DNA from 3 places in the Paenarthrobacter sp. TE4293 genome. Region 1 is predicted to be linked to each of the others. Evidence: riboswitches for the same ligand, from Rfam matches in the RefSeq annotation. Region 1 holds a riboswitch; each other region holds the start of a gene.
What was found. A riboswitch is a leader RNA that binds a small molecule or an ion and turns the genes downstream of it on or off. The one in region 1 is predicted to bind glycine.
Positions count from the first base shown of each region.

Region 2: it holds a riboswitch for glycine, as region 1 does, so the genes downstream of both, gcvP (aminomethyl-transferring glycine dehydrogenase) here and cycA (D-serine/D-alanine/glycine transporter) in region 1, are expected to answer to the same signal.
Region 3: it holds a riboswitch for glycine, as region 1 does, so the genes downstream of both, gcvP (aminomethyl-transferring glycine dehydrogenase) here and cycA (D-serine/D-alanine/glycine transporter) in region 1, are expected to answer to the same signal.

Region 1 is NZ_JBNJRY010000006.1:50,316-56,469, forward strand. It holds gene QF015_RS13335 (ExeM/NucH family extracellular endonuclease) at 1-1,686, shown strand, start outside; gene cycA (D-serine/D-alanine/glycine transporter) at 1,766-3,232, opposite strand; glycine riboswitch at 3,384-3,482, opposite strand; gene QF015_RS13345 (FAD/NAD(P)-binding protein) at 3,557-5,506, opposite strand; gene QF015_RS13350 (prolyl oligopeptidase family serine peptidase) at 5,566-6,154, shown strand, end outside.
Region 2 is NZ_JBNJRY010000010.1:169,394-175,547, reverse strand. It holds gene gcvT (glycine cleavage system aminomethyltransferase GcvT) at 1-661, opposite strand, end outside; gene gcvP (aminomethyl-transferring glycine dehydrogenase) at 673-3,525, opposite strand; glycine riboswitch at 3,675-3,773, opposite strand; gene QF015_RS19195 (PucR family transcriptional regulator) at 3,848-5,362, opposite strand; gene speB (agmatinase) at 5,548-6,154, shown strand, end outside.
Region 3 is NZ_JBNJRY010000002.1:526,997-533,150, reverse strand. It holds gene QF015_RS05800 (sigma-70 family RNA polymerase sigma factor) at 1-638, shown strand, start outside; gene QF015_RS05795 (MFS transporter) at 723-2,273, opposite strand; gene QF015_RS05790 (TetR/AcrR family transcriptional regulator) at 2,346-2,885, shown strand; glycine riboswitch at 2,978-3,075, shown strand; gene gcvP (aminomethyl-transferring glycine dehydrogenase) at 3,257-6,103, shown strand; gene gcvT (glycine cleavage system aminomethyltransferase GcvT) at 6,113-6,154, shown strand, end outside.

The DNA.
Region 1 (6,154 bases):
AATGTTTACCAGAAGGGCACCACCACTCCGGTCCTGCCGGAATACAAGGTGCTGGACATGAACGGCATGCGCGTGGCCGTGATCGGCACGGTAACGCAGGAAGTTCCTTCCCTGGTCACTCCTGCCGGAATCACGGACCTGGAGTTCGGCGATCCTGTGGACGCCATTAACCGGGTTGCCGCGAAGATCAAGGCGGGGAACCTGGCCGACCTCATCATCGTGGAAAACCACGACGGCGCCGCATCCGGCACGCCCGAAGGCGCCACGCTGGAGCAGGAAGTTGCAGCCGGCGGACCGTTTGCCAAGCTCGTCAATGAAACCACGCCTGACGTCGCCGCGATCTTCACCGGGCACACGCACAAGGAGTACGCCTGGGATGCCCCGGTATTGGACGCCAACGGCCAACCGACCGGCACAACACGTCCGATCGTGCAGACCGGCAATTACGGCGAGAATGTGGGCAGCGTGACCCTCACGGTGGATACCGCCACGAAGTCGGTGACCGCGTACAAGGCCGCCGTTGTGGACCGGACCACAGAAACCGCTGACAGCCTGGTTGCTGCCTACCCGCGGGTGGCTGCCGTGAAGACCATCGTGGACAAGGCCCTTGCGCAGGCTGCGGAGATCGGCAACCAGCCGGTGGGTGCAGTCACCGCTGATATCACCACGGCATTCACGCCGGATCCGGCCGGCGGCGCCCCCAAGCGGGACGATCGCGCGAGCGAATCCACACTGGGCAACCTGGTGGCGGACTCACTGGTGGATACGCTCAAGGCGCCCGAGCTGGGTGCGGCGGAGATCGGCGTCGTCAACCCCGGCGGCCTGCGTAACGAGCTCTACTACGCGCCGGACGGCACCATCACCTACGCCGAGGCCAATGCGGTCCTGCCGTTCGTGAACAACCTCTGGACCACGTCCCTGACGGGTGCGCAGTTCAAGACGCTCCTGGAGCAGCAGTGGCAGACCAACGCTGACGGCACGGTACCCAGCCGCCCCTACCAGCAGTTGGGCCTGTCCAAGAACGTCAACTACACCTACGACGCCGCACGCGCGGCGGGCGACCGCGTCACCGGCATCTGGGTGAACGGCGCTGTGATCGATCCTGCCAAGCAATACAGGATCGGGACGTTCAGCTTCCTGGCCACCGGAGGTGACAACTTCCGGGTCTTCAAGGAAGGCAGCAATACGAAGGACACCGGGCTGGTGGACCGCGACGCCTGGATCAAGTACCTCCAGGAGCACAAGCCAGTGTCACCGGACTTCGCGCGCCGCTCTGTTGCCGTGGTGAACTCCACGGCCGCCGAGGTCAAGGCCGGTGAACCCATCGCCCTGGCCGTTTCCAAGCTGAACCTGACGTCCATCGGCAGTCCCGCGAACGCTACGCTCAACGCCGTCTTCGTTGACAGCAAGGGTGCAGCAGTGGCACTTGGATCCGTTCCGGTCACAGCGGGCGCAGCCACGGTGGACCTCAAGGTTCCCGCGGCCGCAGCCGCAGGCACCGGCACTGTGGTGCTGACCGCCGTCGAAAGCGGAACCGTGGTGAAGGCGTTGGTGAAGGTAGCCGGGAGCGGAACGAACCCGCCGCAGTGCATCGCACCCACCAAGCCGTCCAAGTGGTACGACATTGTGGGCTGGCTCCGGTACGCGTTTGCGTGGCTGGAGTACCAGAGGTGCTTGAGGGGCTGACCGTCCCCTGAGTGAAACACAAGGCAGGGCCCCTTACGATCTTCTTCGTGAGGGGCCCTGCCTTGTGTTTCCGGCGCGGTTACTTGGTAGCTGGTTCCGGCTCCTGTTCCTGGACCCTGTCTGCGTCGCGCTGGAGCTCTGCCTTGAAGAGCTCGTACCGGGCAAGGTGGGCAGGACGACGACGCAGGATGAACCAGGCGGCGCCGAGGATCACGAACCACACTGGTGTGGCCAGCAGCGCGGCGAGGGTGTCCGGCTGCGTGGTCAGCGCCCAGAGGACGAAGGCAAAGAAGGCGAAGACCACCCACACCATCACCACGCCGCCGGGCATCTTGAAGGCTGAGGAATCGTGCAGGTGCGGGCGGCGCTTCCGGAAGGCCAGGTAGCTGGCCAGGATGATGGACCACACGAAGACGAAGCACACTGCGGAGACCGTGGTGACCATGTCGAACGCCTTGCCGATGTCCGAGCCCGCGTACATGAGGACGACGCCGGACAGCAGCAGGACGCAGGACAGGAACAGTGCGTTGCGGGGTACTTTGCGTCCGGAGAGTGCGCCGAACACCTTGGGAGCGTCGCCTTCCTGCGCCAGTCCGAACACCATGCGGGACGTGGAGTAGATGCCTGAGTTCGCCGACGACATGGCGGATGTCAGGACCACGAGGTTCACGATTGTGGCAGCGGCGCCGAGACCGGCGAGCGAGAACATCGCGATGAACGGACTGTGCTCGGCAGCGAATTGGGTCCACGGGGTAACTGACATGAGGATGATCAGGGCGCCTACATAGAAGAGCAGGACGCGGATGGGAATGGAGTTGATGGCCTTGGGCAGGTTCTTCTCCGGGTCCTTGGCTTCAGCGGCCGTGGTACCGACCAGTTCGATGCCCACGAAGGCGAAGACGGCGATCTGGAAGCCGGCCACGAAGCCCATGAATTCGTTGGGGAAGAATCCGCCGTGGCTCCACAGGTTGGTAAAGGTGGCCGGTCCGGCATCGGACTGGAAGCCGCTGAAGATCATGAACAAGCCAACAATGATCAGTGCGGCGATGGCGACGATCTTGATGAGGGCGAACCAGAACTCAGTCTCGCCGAAGGCTTTTACCGTGGCCAGGTTCAGGAGCAGGAGGATGCCGATGGTGATCAGCCCGGGTACCCAGAGCGGCAAGGACGGCCACAGTTCCTGGGAATACCCGGCGATCGCGATGACGTCCGCGATCCCGGTGATCACCCAGCAGAACCAGTACGTCCAGCCGGTGAAGAACCCTGCCCAGGGTCCCAGCAGGTCCGCGGCGAAATCGCTGAAGGATTTGTAGTTCAGGTTGCTCAGCAGCAGTTCGCCCATGGCACGCATGACGAAGAACAGCATGAAGCCGATGATCATGTACACGAAAATGACGGACGGTCCGGCAGCGGAGATCGTCTTGCCGGAGCCCATGAAAAGGCCCGTACCAATCGCTCCGCCGATGGCGATGAGCTGGATATGGCGATTGCTGAGCTGGCGCTCGAGATGGGGTGAATCGGTACCGGTGGAAGGCTGAATCGTCATTGGAACTCCATCGTTCAGGCGGCACAGGGTGCCACAAGATTCGGGTTCCTCCCCGCTCTGTAGGTGGACCTGAGAGTTTCCGCCTTCCTGCAGGGCAGGAAGGCTTGCACCTTCGGTGAGCCCGGTTGCCCGGGCTGCTTTCCAGAGTTGCCTCGCCGCGGCGGTACATGGGCCTGAGAGATTCCTGGGGAGGGTTTGCTCCTACGGCGCCTGGGGTGATGTACCGGCAGGGCTCTCCCGCCGCGGATCAAAAGCGCGCACCACCAGCTGGGTGATGCAGCTCACACAGTAGCGAAGGCCGGGCTGCACCGCAACCGTGGGTGGTTAGCGGGCCAGAATGCTACGGGCAATCTCGTCGGCGTCCCGCAGAGTCCGCTGTCCACTGGCGTAGGCCTGTCCGGTCCGCGGCCGGGCTTCAGCGGCAATCGCAGTGCCCCACTGCGACGCAGACAATTGCAAGCCCAAAACGTAGAGGTTTTCCGTGACGGATCCGTTCGCCGCCAAGGGCCGGTAAGGATGCGGCTCCACGTCCAAGCCTGTGGTCTGCACGGGTGCGCCCTCACCACCCATCATGATCTTGGTCCGCACTAAGCCATCGGCCATCAACTGCTCCAACAGCGGCGAGACGTTCATGCCCACCCTGTTGGCGGGCGACATCGCCTCGATAAGGGTCGGCGCTTCAACCGGCTCATCGTGAACCCATGGCGAAACCGCCCGAAACACTTTTGCGGCCCTGTCTACGCTGAACTTCGGGTCCGGCCCGACAAAACTTACGACGCCGGCACGCGCCAAAGCGGCCAACTGTTCCGAGCGCAGGGCAGGCGCACCGCTGGCAAGCCCTTCGACGAAGGATTCGAACCAGCCGCGCAACCCGGCGAGCCATGATTCATCCGTGATGCCGCCGTCTGCCACCACCGATTTGAGGATGGCCCTGCCGGTATGGAGGGCACCGATAGCCATCTTGACAGGGTCCGCTTCACCCAAGGCGGATCGTCGTGCGTCGTCATCCAGATAGGCTGTGATGGCCGCATCCAGCTCACGCCGGGAGGCAAAGGTGCGTCCCGCGAGCGGCGCAGCAAGTCCGCGGAGGTTCAGCCGGCGGGAGGAGACAACGTGCTTTTCGACGAGGTCACCTACGCTGCTTTCCCAATGCGTCGTAGTGTGCGCGTGCGGTTGAAGGGCGTCCTCAAGATCGGCAAGGAACTGCGCAGGATCCTTGATGGCCGTGGGTTGGGACCGGGCCAGCGTTGAGTAGTAAGCCCACAAGGCGTCGCGGTGCAGCAGTGGCCACAGATCATGGTCAAAGCCCGGCTGGATTCCCGCTGCCCGGAACCGGTCCACGGCGTCTTCGGTCAGGTAGCGCATGGTGATACTGGCCGGATAGTAGCCATCAAGGCCGGCCTTGGCCCGGTACGGCGTACCCCGGCGGGAAGCGGCAATGATTTTCGGCTCCCGCCCCGATGCGCTGTACTCCAATACGCCGGCTCCCGGCGCCCCCGCATCGACGAACTTGCCGCCACGGCCCTCCGTCAACTGGCCCATGACATCAAAGAAGTTCAGTCCCATGCCGCGGACCAGCACAGGCTCGTTGTCCGGCACCGATTGCCAGTCCACGTCGGCCGGCGGGGCGGGCGGGAAATACAGCAGGCCCTGCTCCTCGGCGGCGCGCTTGAATGAGCGCTGCTCTGGATTCAGTCGCGACTCAATGTGCCCCAGCGCGAGAACCACGGAGCCGACGGTGAGGGTCGCACCGTTGGCGAGTTCGACGTCGAACCCGTCCCCCGTTCCGTCCCCCAGCGGGCGTGCCGCCACGGCGGACGTCTCGTGGAACATGACCTCGACGCCGTCGGGCAGCCGTTCCAGCAACCCTTCCAGGGTCTGCCGCAAGTACCGGCCGTACAGCGCCCGGCTGGGGAAGTTGTTCGACTCCAGGGTGGCCAGCTCGGCCTTTTCGGCGTCGTTCAGTCCCACGCCATCACGACGGCGGGCCTCCCGCCATTGGTCGAAGGAACCACCTGCCAGCGGCGGGGCCAGCCGGGGGTCCTCGGGGATGAGCGTCGGATAGAACGACTGGGTGTTCATCAGGTACAGGCGTGACTGCTCCGGCTGCCACACATGGCCGGACCCAGCCGGGAAAGGATCCACCACGTCGATGTGCAGGGTGGTCCCGCGGTGGCCGTCGGCAGCCCAATTCGCAAGCAACCGCTCAAGGACGCTGGTGCCCCGAGGGCCGGCCCCGATCAGGGCAACACGGTTGGTTTGCGATTTAGCCACGCTCAAGCCTAACTTCCTGTGACTTGCTTCCCGTCGAACTCTGTTGCTTGGATGGGGCGATGACCACCACAGAAGCTGATCAGACGCCACGTCCCGAGAATGGCACCGCGACACCCCGTGGGCCACGCCACGCCGCGGACCTGGCGCCTGAGCCCACGGACGAAAACGTCTGGCTTGAAGACATCCACGGCGATGAACAGCTGGCGTGGGTCCGGGAACAAAACGCCCGCACCGAAGATCTGCTGGAGGACGCCGAGTACGCCGCGGTGGAAGCCGGCATTTTGGAAGTCCTCGACTCGACAGACCGGATCGCGATGGTCTCCAAACGCGGCGACTACTACTACAACTTCTGGAAAGACCAGGAACACCCCAAAGGCCTCTGGCGACGCACCACCTGGGAAAGCTATCTCACAGAGGAGCCGGAATGGGATGTCCTGCTGGACGTCGACGCCCTTGCCGCTGCGGAAGGCGTGGAGTGGGTCTTCCACGGCGCAGGTTTCCTCCGGCCCGCCGACGGCGACGAGTACCGTCTGGCCATGGTCTCGCTCTCCCCCGACGGAGGTGACGCCGACCGCCACCGCGAGTTCGACGTCGAATCACGCACCTTTGTGGAGGGCGGTTTCGACCTCCCCACCGCCAAGGGAAATG
Region 2 (6,154 bases), on a different contig from region 1:
GGCCGGCGGCGTCGACGTTCTCCACGTAGATCTCGAAGCCGTCTTCGCCCGTGTAGCCGGTGCGGGCCAGCAGCAGGTCCTGGGTGCCGCCGTCGAACGCAATCCCGACCTCCACCGCCGCGTAATACTTCAATTCCGTGACCAGCGCGTGCTGTTCGGCGGGAACCAGCGCCAGGAGGATGGCCTCGGCGTTCGGTCCTTGTACGGCAATGAGCGAGGTCTCGGCCGAAACGTCCTCCACCACGACGTCGAACCCGGCCGCGCGCTTCAGCAACGCTGCAGCCACCACTTTGGCGTTCCCCGCATTGGGGACCACCAGGTACTTGTCCACGCCTTCTTCGGGCGAGGGGCGGCGATAGGTGATGAGGTCGTCGATGATGCCGCCGTCGGAGTTGCAGATCAGCGAGTACTTCGCTTTGCCCACAGCGATCGCGGACAGCTTGCCTACCAGGGCGTAGTCCAGGAATGCTGCGGCGTCGGGACCGGTAACCCAGACTTCACCCATGTGGGAGAGGTCGAACAGGCCGGCGGACTTGCGGACGGCGTGGTGCTCGGCGAGTTCGGATTCGTACTTGAGCGGCATCTGCCACCCACCGAAATCCGTGAAGGAAGCGCCGGCCTTTTTGTGCTGCTCGTAGAGAGCGGTGTAGTTCTCAGACATGTCAGGCGTCCTCAGTTTTCGAAGTCCGTAAGGGGCGGGCAGGAGCAGACCAGGTTGCGGTCGCCGGCTGCACCGTCGATGCGGCCGACCGGCGGGAAGTACTTGTCCTGCTTCAGGTGGTGGACCGGGAACGCGGCCTGCTCACGCGGGTAGTCGCGGTCCCAGTCGGAATTCACGACGGCGGCAGCCGTATGCGGCGCGTTGCGCAGCGGCGACTTCTCAACAGTGAAATCACCGCTGGCCACCTGCTCGATCTCGGCACGGATAGTGATCATGGCTTCGATGAAACGGTCGATCTCGGCCAGGTCCTCGGACTCGGTGGGCTCCACCATGAGCGTGCCCGCAACCGGGAACGCCAGGGTGGGAGCGTGGAAGCCGAAGTCGATAAGGCGCTTGGCCACGTCCTCGGCCGTCACACCCGTGCGGGCTGTCAGTTCGCGGAGGTCCAGGATGCACTCGTGCGCCACCAGGCCGCCTTCGCCCGTGTACAGGACGGGGAAGTGCTCATCCAGGCGGGAGGCAACATAGTTGGCTGCCAGCAGCGCCGACTTGGTGGCTTCGGTCAAGCCCTGCCCGCCCATGAGCTTCACGTACGCCCACGAGATCGGCAGCACACCGGCAGAGCCGTAACGTGAGGCGGAAATCGCGACACCATGACCAGGTTCGTGCGCAGCCTTGTTCGCGTCACCGGGCATGAACGGTGCGAGGTGTGCCTTGGCAGCAACCGGGCCCACGCCCGGTCCGCCGCCGCCGTGCGGGATGCAAAAAGTCTTGTGCAGGTTCAGATGGGACACGTCCCCGCCGAACTTGCCCGGCTGGGCCAGGCCAACCAGGGCATTCAGGTTCGCACCGTCCACGTACACTTGGCCGCCGGCCGCGTGGATCGCGTCGCAGACCTCGCGCACGTCAGCGTCGTAGACACCATGGGTGGAGGGGTAGGTGATCATGATGCAGGACAGGACGTCCTTGTTGGCTTCGATTTTGGCGGTCAGGTCAGCGTGGTCGATGGTGCCGTCGGCGGCCGTGGCCACCACCACCACCTTCATCCCGGCCAAGACTGCCGAAGCTGCGTTGGTGCCGTGCGCCGACGCCGGGATCAAGCAGACAGTGCGCTGCCCGTCACCACGGGACAGGTGATATCCACGGATCGCCAGCAGGCCCGCGAGCTCACCCTGCGAACCGGCGTTCGGCTGGATGGAGACCTGGTCGTAGCCCGTGATCTCCGTGAGATCCGCTTCCAGGTCCTCAATCAGTTCACGCCAACCAGCAGTCTGGTGGTCCGGAGCGAACGGGTGGATCGAGGCGAACTCAGGCCAGGAAATTGCTTCCATCTCGGCGGTGGCGTTGAGCTTCATGGTGCACGAGCCCAGCGGAATCATGGTGCGGTCCAGCGCGAGGTCCCGGTCGGACAGCTTGCGGATATAGCGCAACAGCTGCGTCTCGGAGCGGTGGGTGTTGAACACCGGGTGCTGCAGGAAGTCAGAGGTGCGGGCCACCTCAGAGGGCAGCTCGAACCCGGAGGCGTCCTTAACCGGACCGGCACCGAAGGCGACGGCAACCGCGGAGAGGACCTCCGGCGTCGTGGTTTCATCAACCGAAACCCCAACGGTGTCGGCGTCGATGAACCGCAGGTTGATGCCGCGGGCTTCGGCGGCGGCGATGACCTTGTCGGCCTTGCCCGGGACTCGGACGGTGAGGGTGTCGAAGAAGGCCTCGGAGACGAGTTCGCGGCCGGCCTTCTGCAGCGCCGTGGCGAGGGTGCGGGCGTGGCCGTGCACGGTTTCGGCGATCGCTTTGAGGCCCTCGGGGCCGTGGTAGACGGCGTACATCGAAGCCACGATGGCGAGCAGCGCCTGCGCCGTACAGATGTTGGACGTCGCCTTTTCGCGGCGGATATGCTGCTCGCGCGTCTGGAGTGCCAGGCGGTAAGCCGGGACACCCGCGTTGTCCTTGGACACTCCGACGATGCGTCCTGGGAGCGTGCGCTCCATACCTTCGCGGACGGCCATGTAAGCGGCGTGCGGGCCACCGAAGAACAGCGGGACGCCGAAGCGCTGCGCAGTTCCGACGGCAATATCGGCACCCTGCTCGCCCGGGGGCGTGATGAGGGTGAGCGCCAAAAGGTCGGCGGCGACTGTGACCAACGCACCGCGTTCCTTGGCCTCAGCGATGACGCCGGAGTGGTCGAAGACGCGGCCGGAAACGCCGGGCTGCTGCAGGACGATGCCGTTGATGTCGCCATCGGGAAGGCCAGCCGAAAGGTCAGCGATCTGCACCTCGAAGCCCAGCGCCTCAGCGCGGCCCTTCACAATGGCGATGGTCTGCGGGAGGAGGTCTGCGTCCAGGACGGTCTTGCCGTCCTTGGCAGTCTTGGACTTGTTGGCTCGACGCATCAGCAGCACGGCCTCTGCCACGGCGGTGGCTTCATCCAGGAGCGAGGCGTTGGCTACAGGAAGTCCCGTGAGGTCCTGGACCATCGTCTGGAAGTTGAGCAGTGCTTCGAGGCGGCCTTGGGAAATTTCCGGCTGGTACGGGGTGTAGGCGGTGTACCAAGCGGGAGCTTCCAGGATGTTGCGGCGGATCACCGGGGGCGTGACGGTGTCGTAGTAGCCCTGGCCGATCATCTGGACGGCGGTCTTGTTCTTGGACGCGAGCTTGCGGAGCTCGGCGAGGACCTGCACCTCGGTGAGGGCGTCCTGCAACTTCAGGGCAGTGTCCTGGCGGATGGAATCGGGGACGGCGACATCTACCAGGCCGTCGACTGAGTCGTAGCCGATGGCCTTGAGCATGGTGTCAACGTCGGCTTGGCGGCGGGCGCCAATGTGCCGGTCCGCGAAGGCGGTGGGGGTTGATTGAACAGTCAAGAGGAACTCCATGATTCAGGCGCCCACTGAGCGCCACGATGATGTGGGGTTCCTCCCCGCTCTGTATTGGACCTGAGAGATTCCGCAGGAATGGTTGCCTGCTTGCACCGTCGGTGAGCCCGGTGACCCGGACTGCTTTCCAGAGTTGCCTAACCGCGGCGGTACATGGGCCTGAGAGATTCCTGGGGAGGATTTGCTCCTACGGCGCCTGACTGGATGTACCGGCAGGACTCTCCCGCCGCAGATCAAAAGCGTTGCGCCACTTCCGTGACACGCTTCACACCATAGCGGCTTGGTTTGAAAAAGCGCAAGCAAGCTGCGGCTACTGATGCATCGCCTCATGGATCTGCAGAGCGAACCACAACTGGGCGACGGTGGACGTTTCCCCCATGTCCAGGCCCGTCAGCTCGCCGATTTTCCGTATCCGGTAGATGATGGTTTGCCGGTGCGCGAACAACGCTGTTGCGGTCTTTTGCCAGGAACGCTGCGAGTCCAAATACGTCCTCAAGGTGACTATGAGATCGCCTTCCTGGCTCTGCTCATAGTCGAAAATCGGGCCTAAAAGGCGCCGTACCAGCGCGGTTCCTTCCTCGAAACTGGTGAGTCCCAACCACGACGGCCCCTGCTCGTAGCGGGTTAGCCCCTGGTTGGTGGCTCGGGCTGAACCAAGCGCCCAAAGGGATTCCTGCAACGCTCGTTGAATATTCGCCACAGCTGCCGGCGCGCTGATCCCGATCGAGGTTTCCCTTCCAGCGCAGTGCACCAGGATGTCGACAGGCACGTCGGCCGGGACCGCCACGTGGAGCCTGTTGTTCCGCTTCAGCGACGCCGACGCGACCCCGTGCCGCCAGAGTTCGACGTGCACGTTGGCCAGCCTGTCGCCGTCGTCCGCAGTTTTTTGGTAGGCGCCTGCCGCCATGGAGGCCAGCAGTAATTCCTGGGGCGGAACCTCAAAGCCCGCCAGCCGGCTCTCCATCTCGGCCACGCCGAGACGTCCGTCCATGGCCTGTAACAGGAACTCACCGGCCAACCGGTGGCGGCCCTCCAAAGACAAAACGATCCGAGAAAGCTGGAGTCCCAGCACGGTTGCGGCGTGGAGGAGTACGACGGCGTCCGGGTGCGGTTCGCTGTGGGGCAGCACTACCAGGAGCGCGTTGGCATGGGTGGGAATGTCCATGGTGAGCACGTGCCGGCCTCGGATGCGGTGCCACTGGAAGTTCTTCCCGGCGAGGGACACCTGCCCGGACAACGGAGCCCACTCCTCGGCAAGGAACACCGGGAGGACGTCCCCGTCCGGGTGCCAGGGATGGAGGCAGCGGCGGTCCACCACGTAAAGGTCCGCGTCGAGCTCGGTGGCAAGCCGCTGGACCAGGCTCTGCCAGTGGTCCTCGGAGGCTCCGGCAGTGCGGAGGAGATCGTAGACGCGGGCAGTTTGCCGCAGCCGGCGGGATTCTTCCAGCAGCGAGGACTCGGCGACGGACCGGGCGATAGCGATGAACGGCAACGGGTACGGGATGTTGATCAGGGGCAACGGGAGTTCGTCGCATGCGGCCAGGAACTCCTCCGTCAGTGGCGGCGCGTGCATCTTCTCGCCGATCGCCAAGGCACTGGCGCCGCTGTCCCTGAGGGACTCGGCGAGCGCCACTTGCCCGTCCGCGTCGGCGGGAATGGACAAGCCGTTGGTCATCATGAGCTCGCCGCCTGTGACCCACTCCCACAACCTGGGCAGGTCCGAGGTGTGGGCCCAGGTGATGCGGTTATCCAAGCCGGCCGATCCGGCCAGGAGAGTCAGGCCCAGCTGCGGTTCGGCGACGAGTTCCGCGACGGTGATTGCCATCTCCTACCCTCCGGCCCTCTCCTGAGGCGGCGCGTTTTCCCGCCTCCGGGGCGCTTAGACATTCGTCTAAACTCCTCCACTATTTGTAGTCAATGTATCGCTATCGGGAGTGATGCGCGTCACCAAGAATGGAATTACCTACTTCCCGCTCAACGGCGAGCACCACTCACCCCAAGGATCCGGCAATGACAACGCACAAGCCCATCGGCCCAGTCGACGCAACCAAAGTCCCCCGGTATGCAGGCCTCGGTACTTTCGCCCGTCTCCCCCAAATCGACCGCGTTCCCGACTACGACATCGCGATCGTCGGCGTCCCGTTCGACGGTGGAACCTCCTTCCGGCCCGGCGCCCGTTTCGGTCCTGCCGCAGTCCGCGAGGCCTCACGCCTCCTCCGCCCCGGCTACCACCCGGAGCTCGACGTTGAACCCGTATACGAGGCCCAGGTGGTGGACGCCGGCGACATCGCCTGCACTCCGTACGACATCACGCGGGCGGTCCGTGAGATCGAAGAGCAGGCGTTGCCTTTGATCAGCGGTGGCAACGGGCTAAGCAAGGACAAGCGGCTCATTTCCATCGGCGGGGACCACACCATCGCACTGCCCATGCTGAGGGCCTTGAACAAGGTCCACGGCCCGGTAGCGTTGCTGCACTTCGACGCACATCTGGACACGTGGGATACGTACTTCGACCAGCCCATCACGCACGGCACCATCTTCCGGCGGGCGTTCGAGGAAGGACTCCTTGTGGAGGACAGGTCGATGCACGTCGGCATCCGCGGACCGGTCTATGATC
Region 3 (6,154 bases), on a different contig from region 1:
GAGCGTATGCGCGCCGCCGGATTGTGGGTGCGTTCGCGGACGAGATGCGCGCCGGCGACTGGGCCACCCGCTCAGCCCGCAAACGGATCAAGGAAACCACGGTCGTCCAGGAGACCCTGACGGGCGTGCTGGGTCGAACCCCCACTGTCGCCGAGATGGCGTCGGCGCTGGGCGTGGAACGCAGCCACGTTGAAGCCGCGTTGGTTGATGCTTCGCGAACCCTCACCTCCCTCGACGAAGTCGTCGCGGACACGGTGGCCTCACCCGCCGAATCTCCGGAGCACTCCGTCCTGGCCGATGAACGCATCAAGTACCTTCGGGCCGCCGTGGAGGCTTTGCCGGAGAAGATGCGCTTCGTGATCCAGGAGATCTACCTGGCGGGGCGTTCGGTCAAAGAGCTGGCCGAGGAACTGGGCTCAACGCACGCCGCTGTATCGCAGCAGCGGGCCGAGGGCATCCGGCTCATGCGCGACGGCCTGGCCGCCCATTACGCGGACAGCCCGGGGCAGGCCTTCGAACCGGAATCACGCATCACCGCCAGGCGCCGCAACGACTACTTGTCAGCCCTGGCCACCGCAACCACCGGCGGTATCACCCGCGGCCTGGGCCTGGGGTCCACTCTCAACAGCGCGGTTTAGCCCCCCATCCGGCAGTAAGAAGCCCGGGTCGCTGGAGCAACCCGGGCTTCTGTCGCCTTCACTGCGCCTTCGGCGCCGTGTCCTTTACTGCGCCTTCGGCACACGCCGGAGTACGACGGCGGCGAGCACTGCCGCGCCAGCCATCAGTACCAGCCCAATCGCCGCAGTGATGTGGACGCCGGACTCGAAAGCTGTCCTGGCGGCATGTGTCAGCGCCTCCGACAACGGGGCCGGGAGTGCGGACGCCGCGTCAACGGCACCAGCGAGAGTCTCGGCGGAATTCCCGGCGGCCTGCTCCGAGATGCCGTCCGGGATGACCAGGTTGTGCTGGTAGGAAGCCGTGAGGATCGAGCCAAGCACCGCCGTACCCAGGAGTGATCCCAGTTCGTAACCGGTCTCGGAGATGGCCGAGGCGGCACCGGACTTGTCGGCGGGAACCGAGGCCAGGATCAGGTCATTGGAAATGGTCTCCGCGGCACCCACGCCGACCGCCAGAACGGTCAGGGCCGACAACAGGAACACCGGTCCGCTGCCATGGTCACCAACCACCACGATCAAATAGCCCACACCGCTGAGCGTCAGGCCGGCGGCCACAACGAACCCGGGCCGGACACGCTTGACCAGCGGAACCACCAGCAGTCCTGCGATGATCGTTGCCAGGAGGGCCGGAATCATGGCGATGCCTGCCTCCATGGGGGACTGCCCTTCAACAAGCTGCAAGTGCTGGGCGAAGAAGTAGATGAAGCCCGTCATGGAGAACAGGGACAAGACGTTCGCCACGATTGCCGTGCTGAACACCTTGTTCTTGAACAGGGCAACGTCAAGCATGGGGTTGTCGATGCGCTGCTGACGACGCACGAACAGAATGCCCATCACCAAGCCGAAGCCCATGAACGCAGCCGCGGAAGCGCCGAAACCATGCACCGCGAATTCCTTGATGCCGTAAACGAACGGTGCCATGGTGACCACGGACAGGAGAATGCTGGGCACGTCCACCCGGCCAGGATTGGCATCCTTGGACTCCGGAATCAGCACCCGGCCGAACGCCAACAGCGGCAGGAGCAGGAAGGCTGCCACCAGGAACACGGCACCCCACCAGAAGTGCTCCACCAGCCAGCCGCCGAAAATCGGGCCGAGCGCTGCACCACCGGAGAAACCGGCAGCCCAGACGGCGATCGCCAGGCGGCGGCGGTTGGGATCCGTGAAGATGTTCCGGATCAGGGAGAGGGTGGAGGGCATCAGCATGGCGCCGAAGACGCCAAGGCCCGCGCGTCCGGCAATGAGCCATTCAGCGGAAGGCGCGAACGCCGTAGCAGCCGAAACCGCCGCGAAGCCGGTGCTGCCGATCAGCAATAGCCGCCGTCGTCCGATCCTGTCGCCCAAATTGCCCATGGAAACGAGCAGCGCCGCGAGGACCAGCGGGTAGGCATCAACAATCCAGAGCAATTGGACGCCGCCCACGTCAAGGGAGCGGGCGATCTCAGGCAGGGCGAAGGTGAGCGCGGTGTTGTCGACGGCCACCAGCAGCACCGGGAACATCAGGAGTGCCAGTGCCGTCCAATCGCGCCACGGTGCTGCCGGGCCCATCGTGGGACGAGCGGAACGGGGTGCTTGGGTTGAGGACGGCGAGAACATGACTCTTACTGTACCGTCCAGACGGTATAGTTTCAAATACAACCCAGCGAGCCTTTAGGGAATGATGGACACATGCCACGAAAACCAGTAGCCCGGGACGCTGTCCTGGATGCCTTCGAAGCCCTCCTGATTGAGGTGGGGGAGCGTGCTGCCACGCTCGACGCCGTTGCCAAGCGCGCCGGGGTATCCAAAGGTGGGCTGCTCTACCATTTCCCCAACAAAGAGGCCCTGATTACGGCCCTTCTGGAGCGGCTGGACCTGTTGGCCGACGAGGACACGGAATTGATGAAGGCTGCGCCCGATGGCTCCGCTGCCTATTTCATCCGCTCCTCGCTCTGGGCGGGCACACCCATGGACCGGGCTTTTGTAGCTGCCACCAGGCTGGCCGAAGTAGCCCACGAAGAAACGCGCCGCAGGTTTGCCGCCATTCAACAGCGGTGGCTGGATGTCCTGGCCGAAGACGTCGGTCCGGAGGTGGCCAAGGCAGTCAGCTACATGGGTGATGGCCTCTATTTCAACGCAATGTTCGAAGGTGGCCAGGACGACGGCAACGCAGGACGGGAAGCCGACGTCGAAATCCTGCTGGGAGTCCTCGAGCGGCTGCGGAAGTAGCAGGTCACCCATTTGCGGCGGTGCCCGACACGTAGGACAATTAACCTTTGTGGCCTGCCCTGAACGGGGTCATACATAACTGAAAATGCCTTTGATCTGCGGCGGGAGAGTCCTGCAAGCACGTGATGCAGGCGCCGTAGGAGCAAACCCTCCCCAGGAATCTCTCAGGCCCACGCACCGCCGCGGCGAGGCAACTCTGGAAAGCAGCAGGCGCTCAGCCCACCCCAAGGGTGAAAGAGTGCTGTGCTCACCGACGGTGCAAGCGATGATTGCTCACGCAACGCGCGGAAACTCTCAGGTCCAATACAGAGCGGGGAGGAACCCAGCCGCTGTGGCGTACCCAAACGCCGCCCAAGTAATGGAGTTCCTTCGTGACGGTTAGTTCTGCCTCCACCACCTTCGTCGATCGGCATATCGGCGCCCGCCGCCAGGCCGACATCGAGACCATGCTCAAGTCCGTCGGCTACGACACTGTCGATTCGTTGGTCGACACCGCCGTTCCGAACGACATCCGCCAGGACGTCGCCCTCACCCTGCAGAACGCATTGAGCGAAGTTGAGGTCCTTGCTGAGCTGCGCAAGCTCGCGTCCAAGAACAAGACCGCCGTCCAGATGATCGGCCAGGGCTACTTCGATACCGTGACGCCGCCGGTGATCCGCCGCAACATCCTTGAGTCCCCGGCGTGGTACACCGCCTACACCCCCTACCAGCCGGAAATTTCCCAGGGCCGCCTCGAAGCACTCCTGAACTTCCAGACCATGGTCCAGGACCTGGTCGGCCTGCCGATCGCCAACGCCTCACTGCTGGACGAAGCAACCGCAGTAGCAGAGGCCGTCCTGATGATGCGCCGCGCCAATAAGAACAAGGCCGTCCAGGATGGCAAAACCGTCCTCGACGCCGACTGCCTCCCGCAGACCATCGCCATCGTCAAGGGCCGCGCCGAGGCGCTCGGCTTCGAGGTTGAGGTCGCCGACCTCTCCACCGGCCTCCCGGAAGGTGCCATCAACGGCGTCGTCCTCCAGCAGCCCGGCGTTTCGGGTCGCGTGTTCGACCACTCCGCCGTGATCGCGGAGGCCAAGGAGCGCGGCGCGCTGGTCACGGTCGCCGCCGACCTTCTTTCCCTGACGCTCATCACCCCTCCGGGCGAGCAGGGTGCCGACATTGCCGTCGGTTCCGCGCAGCGCCTGGGCGTTCCGCTGTTCTTCGGCGGCCCGCACGCCGCCTACATGGCCGTCCAGAAGGGTCTGGAGCGTTCCATGCCCGGCCGTCTGGTGGGCGTTTCCAAGGACGACGCCGGTGTCCCCGCCTACCGCTTGGCGCTGCAGACCCGCGAGCAGCACATCCGCCGCGAGAAGGCCACGTCCAACATCTGCACCGCGCAGGCGCTCCTCGCGATCGTTGCCTCGATGTACGCCGTCTACCACGGCCCCGAGGGCCTGAAGGCGATCGCCGAAACCGCCCACGGCCACGCACGCGTCCTTGCAGCGTCACTGAAGGCTGCCGGCGTCGAGGTCCTTCACGGTTCCTTCTTCGACACCATCACCGTCCGCGTCCCCGGCAAGGCAGGCGGGATCGTCGCCGCAGCCGAGGCCAAGGGCATCAACCTGCGTGGCGTTGACGCTGACACGGTTGGAATTTCTGTTGATGAGACCACCACTTCCGAGATTGTCGGCAGCGTCCTCGATGTCTTTGGCGCTTCGGTCGCCGATGCCGCTGAAGGCTTCGCGCTCGATGGTTCCGTTGAGCGCACCAGCGACTTCATGCAGCACCCTGTGTTCAACACCCACCGCTCAGAAACCCAGCTCCTTCGCTACATCCGCAAGCTCTCTGACCGGGACCTCGCGCTGGACCGCACCATGATCCCGCTGGGCTCCTGCACCATGAAGCTCAACGCCACGGCTGAAATGGAAGCCATCTCCTGGCCGGAGTTCGCCTCCATCCACCCGTTCGCTCCGGATTCCCAGACCGAGGGCTGGCGCGAGCTGATCACCGATCTCGAGGCACAGCTGACCGAGATCACCGGCTACGACCAGGTCTCCATCCAGCCGAACGCCGGTTCCCAGGGTGAGCTCGCGGGCCTGCTGGCGATCCGCGGCTACCACCTGTCCCGCGGAGACGAGCAGCGCAACGTCTGCCTCATTCCGGCTTCCGCCCACGGCACCAACGCAGCTTCGGCAGTCTTGGCCGGCATGAAGGTAGTGGTCGTCGCCACTGCTCCCGATGGAACCATCGACCACGTGGACCTCAAGAACAAGATCGAAGCCCACCGGGACGCGCTCTCGGCCATCATGATCACCTACCCGTCCACCCACGGTGTTTACGACGCCGACGTGCGCGAAGTCTGCGATGCCATCCACGAGGCCGGCGGCCAGGTCTACATCGACGGCGCCAACCTCAACGCACTCGTCGGGCTCGCGCAGCCGGGCAAGTTCGGCGGCGACGTGTCCCACCTGAACCTGCACAAGACCTTCTGCATCCCGCACGGCGGCGGCGGACCCGGCGTTGGCCCGGTTGCTGCCAAGGCACACCTCGCACCGTTCATGCCCGGTGACGCGGCGTCCTGGACTGAGGGCAACGACGTCCCGATTTCGGCGTCCCGCTTCGGTTCCGCCGGTGTTCTCCCGATCTCGTGGGCGTACGTGAAGCTCATGGGCGGCCAGGGCCTGACCGAAGCCACCAAGTCCGCGCTGCTGGCTGCGAACTACATTGCCTCCCGCCTCAACGACCACTTCCCGGTGCTCTACACCGGCGAAGGCGGACTCGTGGCGCACGAGTGCATCCTGGACCTCCGCGAGCTCACCGCCAAGACGGGCGTCACTGCCGAGGACGTGGCCAAGCGCCTTATCGACTTCGGCTTCCACGCACCCACCCTGGCGTTCCCGGTAGCAGGTACGCTCATGGTGGAGCCCACCGAGTCCGAGGACCTGGCCGAGATCGACCGCTTCATCGAAGCCATGATCACCATCCGCAAGGAAATCGACCAGGTTGCTGCCGGTGACTTCTCCGTGCAGGATTCCCCGCTTCGCCGCGCGCCCCACACGGCGGCCGCCGTCGTGAATTCCGACTGGGACCGCGCGTACCCGCGCGAGCAGGCCGCGTTCCCGGTCCACCACCTCAAGCAGGACAAGTACTTCCCGCCCGTTGGCCGCATCGACGGCGCAGCCGGCGACCGCAACCTGGTCTGCTCCTGCCCGCCGATCGAAGACTTCGAGAACTAAGGACTGGTCATGTCTGAGAACTACACCGCGCTCTATGAAGAGCACAAGAAG